2 regions of the Oceanobacillus iheyensis HTE831 genome follow, and region 1 is predicted to be linked to the other one. Evidence: predicted binding sites of a transcription regulator. Region 1 holds the regulator's gene; the other holds the start of a gene.
The links. The regulator LexA, encoded in region 1, represses DNA repair genes until DNA is damaged. The targets are predictions, from matches to a motif close to CGAACATATGTTCG.
Positions count from the first base shown of each region.

Region 2: a site for LexA is predicted at 2,735-2,748, ahead of uvrB (excinuclease ABC subunit UvrB). Genes of this name have one in related genera too.

Region 1 is NC_004193.1:1,708,349-1,712,573, reverse strand. It holds gene OB_RS08635 (DUF896 domain-containing protein) at 1-222, opposite strand, end outside; gene OB_RS08630 (YneB family resolvase-like protein) at 306-944, opposite strand; gene lexA (transcriptional repressor LexA) at 1,234-1,857, shown strand; gene OB_RS08620 (hypothetical protein) at 1,993-2,253, shown strand; partial or broken gene OB_RS08615 (manganese catalase family protein) at 2,396-3,226, shown strand; gene OB_RS18790 (peptidoglycan DD-metalloendopeptidase family protein) at 3,332-4,171, opposite strand.
Region 2 is NC_004193.1:2,543,657-2,547,881, forward strand. It holds gene uvrA (excinuclease ABC subunit UvrA) at 1-689, opposite strand, end outside; gene uvrB (excinuclease ABC subunit UvrB) at 697-2,679, opposite strand; gene OB_RS12780 (PDZ domain-containing protein) at 3,088-4,225, opposite strand, start outside.

The DNA.
Region 1 (4,225 bases):
GTTTCGATCTTGGTAATCACGAAGCTTTTGGGGAGTAACGTCTTTACCTTCTGGATCTAAAACGGTCACTGTACTTAACTGGTTTTTGAAAGAGCTTCGTACATTCTTTAAATATTCTTCACGAAGTTTTTTCTGCTCTGCTTTTTCTTCAGTTGTTAATCCTTCTTCTTTGGACTTTTTAGACAAAACATTAATTCTATCTAACTTATCCTTAGATAACATGGTGTCTACCTCCCCGCAATTAAAATAAAAAAAGACAGGATTTCACATCCTGACTTTTATCGTACTCTACCTGGATTTCAGATTCAAGTATTTTGATATTCTTGGTATCTACGGTGTACAGTAGCTTTCGAAACGTTGTAACCTAAACCATTTAGTACCTTTGTAATTTCATTAAATGTTAGCTCGTTTTGTCTTAATCGAACAATTTCTTCTATAGGTAGTTCGGATCGATCTCTACCGGGAGACTGGTCGATTTGTTTCAGATTTTTTTCCGGCCGATATCCCTCGCGTACCGCTCTTCGCATTCCTCTTTTTATTTTCATATTTTGTATTTTTCTCTGGTATTCTTCTACAATACCCACAATTTGTAATACCATCGAATCCGCTTCATTTAATACTAACTCACCTTCGTGAGCAACTGTGTAGATAGGAATATTCAGTTTGCCTAATTGATGAAAAAGTGCAATTTTTGTATTCCCTCTCCCTAATCGAGTTTCATCTTGAATACATAAACAATCCGCTTCTTTACTGGAAAAATATTCAAGAAGTTGAAAAAGTCCTTCCCGTTCGATATCGTATCCGCTTGCTTGTTCTTCGATACAATCAACAATCGTAAAGTCTAGCTTACTTGCTAATGTTTGCAATTCCTCTCGTTGGCGTATTAGGGATGACTCTTGGGTATGTTTATCCGTACTAACTCGACAATATACTACTGCTTTCAATCCTAACTTCCTCCTGTTTCAATTAACCGCTCGTTACCATAGAGAAATATAAAAAAGCGAGCGCTAAAGGCAAATGCTACCACATAGAAAGCATCGGTTCTAGTAAATTTTCTTTAGCATGATTTCAAAGCCCCTTTCCTCCGTTTGCAGAACAATTGTTCTTATTTGATTAAAAGTATATACCGAACATATGATCTTGTCAACAAAAAATTAGAACGAGTGTTTGCTTATTTTATAGTAAAATGATAAACTATCATTAATAAAAACCTATGCTAGAGGTGAACGTTTGATGACAAAACTATCAAAAAGACAACAAATGATCTTTGACTTCATTAAAAGCGAAGTTAAGTTAAAAGGATATCCACCATCAGTTCGAGAAATTGCCGTAGCAGTCGGACTCGCTTCCAGTTCAACTGTCCACGGACATTTAGAGAGATTGGAAAATAAAGGATATATAAGAAGAGATCCTACTAAACCAAGAGCAATTGAAATTATTGATTTAGAAATGGAGCAACAACTACCAAAAGATGAGGCACGGTATGCACCTGTAATTGGTAAAGTAACGGCAGGGATACCAATTACAGCTGTTGAAAATATTGAAGAGTTCGTCCCAATTCCAAGTTCAAGTGCCGGTCCTGACGATAATGTATTTGTACTTGTAATTGATGGTGAAAGTATGATTGAGGCAGGCATATTAGATGGAGACATGGTAATTGTTAAACAACAGAACACAGCAGTGAATGGAGAAATAGTTGTAGCGATGACCGAGGAGAATGAAGCAACAGTAAAACGATTCTTTAAAGAAGAAAATCGTATTCGACTTCAACCAGAAAATGCCACAATGGAACCATTATTTTATGATAATGTAACAATCCTTGGAAAAGTGATTGGATTATATCGAAATATACATTAAAAAAAAGAGTTTAGCTAAAATTCTATAGCTAAACTCTTTTTTTATATGCAAAGAATTATTCATCTACATAGTTTGTACATAAATTTGCAATCAAACTAATATCCTAATATTAGAGAATAGGAGGAGTGAGATCAAATGTCAGATAAATTCTACCAACGAAGATGGTTTTATATTCCCACTGCTGTCATAGCAATGGTACTAGGTATTTATTATTTAACCAAATATATCGATTTCTTAACATTACCTTTCTTATGTATTATCTTAATTATTGTTACAACGTTAGAAGTATTAGAAACAAAAAATATAAAGTCAAAAGAAAATATACTTAAGTTAGGGTCATCCGGATTATTAATCGTGCTTGCTTTATGGTACCAGATCACTGTCTTCATTTTATAAAAAATATACTTATATTATATATCTTATTCAACCTCTCTCTAATACATAAATCAAATAGTGTAAGAATCTGTTTAGTATAAGAATGTCAGACTTTTTATCTGCATATACTTAATTGGTTATTACATGGAGGGAGGAATAATCTTTGTTTTATCATTTTAAAGAATTGCAATTCGAAGCAAAACCAAGCAAACCTGATCCTGTATTTGCTAGAAAATTACAAGAAGTACTCGGTGGACAATATGGGGAAATTAGTGTAATGATGCAATATTTATTCCAGGGGTTTAACTCTAGAGCAGAACCAAAATATCGCGATTTGTTATTTGATATTGGAACAGAAGAAATTGGGCACGTAGAAATGTTAGCTACAATGATTGCTCGATTATTAAACGATGCACCATTTGAAACGCAGAAAAATGCTTATGACACAGATCCTGCTTTAGCAGCTATATTAGGTGGTTCCAACCCACAACATGCTATTGTTAGTTGACTTGGCGCTATGCCAGCTGATAGTAATGGAAATCGCTGGTCTGCAAATTTCATTATTTCCAGCGGGAATTTACTAGCGGACTTTCGTGCTAACCTTACAGCCGAGTCACAGGGAAGATTACAAGTTACTCGTTTATATAATATGACAGATGATCCAGGTGTAAGAGATTTGTTATCCTTCCTAATTGCAAGAGATACTTATCATCAAAATCAATGGTTTGCTGCAATACGAGAACTTGAAGAAAGGGAGAATGATATTGTTGTCCCTTCAACTTTCTCTAGATCAAAAGAGTTTCAAGAAGTGTCGTATACACTATTTAATTTCTCAGAAGGCGAAGAAAGTAAAAAAGGTAGATGGGCACATGGCCCAAGTTTTGATGGAAGAGGAGAATATAAATATGTAAGCGAACCAGTTTTTTGGGGAGGTGCACCTAAATTACCACCAGCTCCCCCACTATATTACAATACTCCACCATCTAAAATGTAAAAACCTCCTTAAGTATAGTATTCAATGTTTATACGAAATCACGAAATCAATAAACATCAAAGTTAAAATCCCCTTAACTTTGATGTTTATTGATTTATATTAAAGTTACAGGAATAATTTCTCCCAAGTTACTTTTCCTGCTTTCCCGTCAACTAAAATACTTTCTTTTTGTTGAAAAGATCTCACTGCATTATTTGTATTATCGCCAAAAATACCATCTAACCCTTTAGGATCTTCTCCATTAATATAAAGCATTGCTTGAAGTATCCATGTAATATTTCCTTTAGCACCACTTGCTATTGTTACTGTAGCAGATTTAGTTTTCTGTCCCCATATACCATCAACTGTTAAATTTGCATTGAATTGCTTATTTAATTCTATTTGATAACCTTTGATTGCTGCTTTAATTGTTAATGGACCAGCTATTCCATCAACCGCTAAACCTGTATCATATTTCCGATTCAATCCAGTTTGAATATCTTCCATAATTGTCTTGTTATCACTAAATTTTTGTAAATATTTCGTAGGGTCTAAACAATTATTTACTCTATCAGATGTCCAACCATAAGGTGGTTGACTCTCGGCTTTTTTACGTACTTCATAGTGCAAATGGGAACCGGTTACATTTCCTGTATCACCTTGTTTACCTATTACTTGCCCTTTTTTCACAAACTGACCAGGCTGTACGGAGACACTATCCAAATGAGCATATAATTGGCCTCGGTTATTTTTATCTTGAAGAAGTACAACAATTCCAAATCCACCTAAGCCAGTACCAGTCCTACCCATACCAGCAAAAATGACTTTTCCTTCTGTAAATGCTTGAATATTTGCTTTATGAGATTTAACTAAGTCTATTCCTGTATGAAAAGTAAATCCAATTCCTGACCACACGTCTCTTCTAAATCCAAATGGAGATGTTACCCGGTAATCTCGAAATGGCATATAATTCTCCTCCCTTTTCTAGTATTTATATGAAAAAAGTGACCAGCCCGACAG
Region 2 (4,225 bases), 840 kb from region 1:
CCAAGTTTCAATGCCGTCTCAATAGAATCACTTAATCTTGACGCCACACCGTCTTTTACAACAATACGATCAATTACTACCTCAATCGAATGCTTTTTATTCTTTTCTAATTGAATATCATCTGTAACTTCACGCATTTCATTATCTACACGAATACGAACATAACCTTCTTGTTTTAGGTTCTCTAGAATTTTTACATGCTCGCCTTTTCTTCCTGATACAACAGGTGCAAGAATTTGAAGTTTTGTACGTTCCGGGTACTCTAATATACGATCAACCATTTGTTGGACCGTCTGTGAACTAATTTCAATACCATGATTTGGACATGTCGGCCTTCCTACCCTTGCATATAACAGACGTAAATAATCATAAATCTCCGTAACTGTTCCGACCGTCGATCTTGGGTTTTTACTTGTCGTTTTTTGGTCAATAGATATTGCTGGAGACAGACCTTCAATAACGTCTACGTCTGGCTTATCCATTTGTCCTAAAAATTGACGTGCATAGGAAGATAATGATTCTACATATCTACGTTGTCCTTCTGCATAAATGGTATCAAATGCAAGCGAAGACTTACCTGAACCAGATAATCCTGTTAGTACTACTAATTTATTTTTAGGGATATCAATATCGATATCCTTTAAATTATGAGTTCGTGCTCCTTGAATTTTTATAGACTTACTTTGCATTCCAAAATCATCCTTCCGCTTTTAGTTCCAAAATGACATCTCTTAATTCTGCTGCTTTCTCAAAATCAAGATCTTTTGCTGCTTGCTTCATCTCGTTTTCCATTTGTTCAATTACTTTTTCTCTCTCTTTTTTCGTCATTTTGTTAATCTGTTTCGTTTTCGGTTCATATGATTCTGTTTCTTCTGCAGCAGTCGTTGCTTTAATAACATCTCGAACTTCTTTCCGAATCGTTTTAGGCGTAATACCATGTTGTTCATTATATTCTGTTTGTATTGTTCGACGTCGATTCGTCTCATCAATTGCTTTTTTCATCGAGTCCGTCATTTTATCTGCATACATGATTACTTTTCCATTTTCGTTACGTGCAGCACGCCCCATCGTTTGAATAAGCGATCGTTCTGAACGTAAAAATCCTTCTTTATCGGCATCTAAAATTGAAACAAGCGATACTTCAGGTATATCTAAACCTTCTCTTAATAAGTTGATGCCTACTAACACATCAAATTTTCCTACTCGTAAATCACGAATCACTTCTATACGTTCTAAGGTTTTAATTTCGGAGTGCAAATATGCCACTTTCATACCAATTTCTTTCAAATAATCAGTTAAATCTTCCGACATTTTTTTGGTTAGTGTCGTGATCAATACTCGCTCATTCTTTTCCATTCGAATACGAATTTCTTCTATTAGATTATCAATTTGTCCTTCAATTGGGCGCACCTCAACTTTTGGATCTAATAAACCAGTAGGTCGAATAATTTGTTCTGTCATTTCAGGCGAATGTTCAAGTTCATATGGGCCTGGAGTCGCTGAAACATAAACCAACTGTTTTGTTTTATCTTCAAACTCTTGAAAGCGAAGCGGACGATTATCCATGGCAGACGGCAAACGAAAACCATGATCAACAAGCACTTGTTTACGGGCTTGGTCCCCATTGAACATTCCACGAATCTGAGGGAGGGTTACGTGCGATTCATCAATAATTACTAGAAAATCCTCCGGAAAGAAATCCAATAATGTATAGGGTACCGCTCCAGGTCCACGTAATGTCAAGTGTCTTGAATAATTCTCAATCCCTGAACAAAACCCCATTTCACGCATCATTTCTAAATCATAATTGGTGCGTTGCTCTAATCGTTGTGCTTCTAATAACTTCCCATTATCACGCATTTCTTTTAGTTGTTCCTCAAGTTCTTTTTCTATATTTTGAATAGCAATTTTCATTTTTTCTTCTCTCGTAACAAAGTGAGAAGCTGGAAAAATGGCTACATGTTCTCGATCACCGATTATTTCACCGGTTAGTGCATCAACTTCACGTATACGGTCAATTTCATCACCAAAAAATTCTACACGGATACAATATTCTTCATGGGACGCTGGGATAATCTCTACAGAATCACCGCGAACTCGAAATGTACCACGTTGGAAATTAATATCATTTCTAGCATACTGAACTTCTACTAAATCACGAAGCAATTGGTCACGATCTTTTTCCATTCCCATTCGTAACGACAACACTTGACTCTTATATTCTTCCGGATTACCTAAACCATAAATACATGACACACTTGCTACAATTAATACATCTTGTCTCTCAAACAATGCTGATGTTGCGGAATGTCGTAATTTATCAATTTCATCATTGATACTCGCATCTTTCTCAATAAATGTATCTGTAGACGGTACATATGCCTCTGGTTGATAATAATCATAATAGCTAACAAAGTATTCTACAGCATTATTTGGAAAAAACTCTTTAAACTCACTGTATAGCTGTCCAGCTAATGTTTTATTATGCGCAATTACTAACGTCGGACGATTTATCTCTTTTACAACATTGGACATTGTAAATGTCTTTCCGGTACCTGTAGCACCTAGCAATGTTTGATGGCGTTGACCAGCTAATACCTTTTTCGTTATCTCATTTATTGCATTGGGTTGATCACCAGCTGGATCATAAGCAGATACTAATTCAAATTTCTCCTTCACAACAATGCCTCCGTTCTTTTCGAGCTAATATCTATTATATCTCTTTATAAAAAAACGAACAAGTATTCGTTTTTTGATTTATCCTATCTTATATTCTACCCATTTAAGTATAATGGAAATCATATCATACCAATCGAATTGCATGAATTATTTCGCTTCAAGGAGAATTCCTGCAGGAGTCGTTACCGTCTTTCATTACAATTAAAGCCAAGAATTCCTATAATCCAAACATTGATATTCGTAATAATCATTCGTCTTTTAATCAAAATTTGACCATTATTATATTGACTTATATATATAACTTCTTATTAACTGTTATAAAAGGTAAAACGAACAATACGTTGGATATATTTACATATACCCTCCATTATTGTTCGTTCATACTAATCCTATTCTCTTTCTTCTTCATTAGCCTGTTTGCTTTTGTTTCTGTTTAAACGGTTCCTTAGGGAAAAGTAACCCTAATGCATGGTGCTCTCCTTCATATAGTGATCCTTGAACGAGCCTAATCTCCTGTTGATAATCAAGTATTTCTAATTTAATAAATGCACCGTTACCTTGTAGTGCCTCATAAAAGCTTTGACTATTTGTTACTTTTCGACCGTTGACTCGATAGATAGATTCACCAGGAGAAATTTCAAGTCTATGAGCTGGACTATTAGGTAACACGCCGACTACTCGTAGTCCTTGATCATGTGGCTGATAATAAGGACGACGAAGTCTATCTCCCTCTCTATAACGATAATTTAAATATTCTTTACCAATAATAGCTAAAATTATTGAAGTCAGTGATAAATAAGGAACAAATACGCCTGCTACAGCGATCATTAAAATTACACTCGCTAACATATAATTCGCTTTTGAGACTTTTTTTATAGCATCCAAATGATAATGCCCTTTTGCGGTATAATCAAATCCGATTATAAAAGGAACAAGAGCTAAGCCGAGCGATGTTTCACCAACAGATAAATAAGGCCACCAAGGGGCAAAAGAAGTAATAAGCCCTTCTGGAACTAATACAAGTAACGGAATTAAAGCTAATCTTTTCACTTGGTGTTGACCTACCCATATACCTCTGTCACTAAGTGATATTCGCGGGAATGTTGATTGTTTTTGAATTCGTTGAATTAAAATGGATTCACTAAAAAGTAACAAAGCACCTATTATTGCTAATGATTTAAAGCTTAGACCATAGTCAAAACTATAATTTAGCTGAGTTTGCATTTCTAACAAAGGAGGTATAACTAATAACAGCAAAAAAGTCATTCCAATAATATAACTCGGTGACAACAGTGAAAATTTTGTGCTAATACTAAGTATAATTGTTACTATTGCTAATAAAATTAATACTTCATAAGAAAATACCATGCCAGTACCAACTATAATAACTGATAAGACCAACCCTGTGATTAAAGAAACAGCTGACGTTCCTTTCCACTCGATAAATTTCTGGTAAACTTTTATTCCAAAGTCTTGTCTCTCTCTTTTTATACGAAAATAGCTAGCTACTGTCAAAATAAAAATAAACCAATATAAAGTCGGGTTC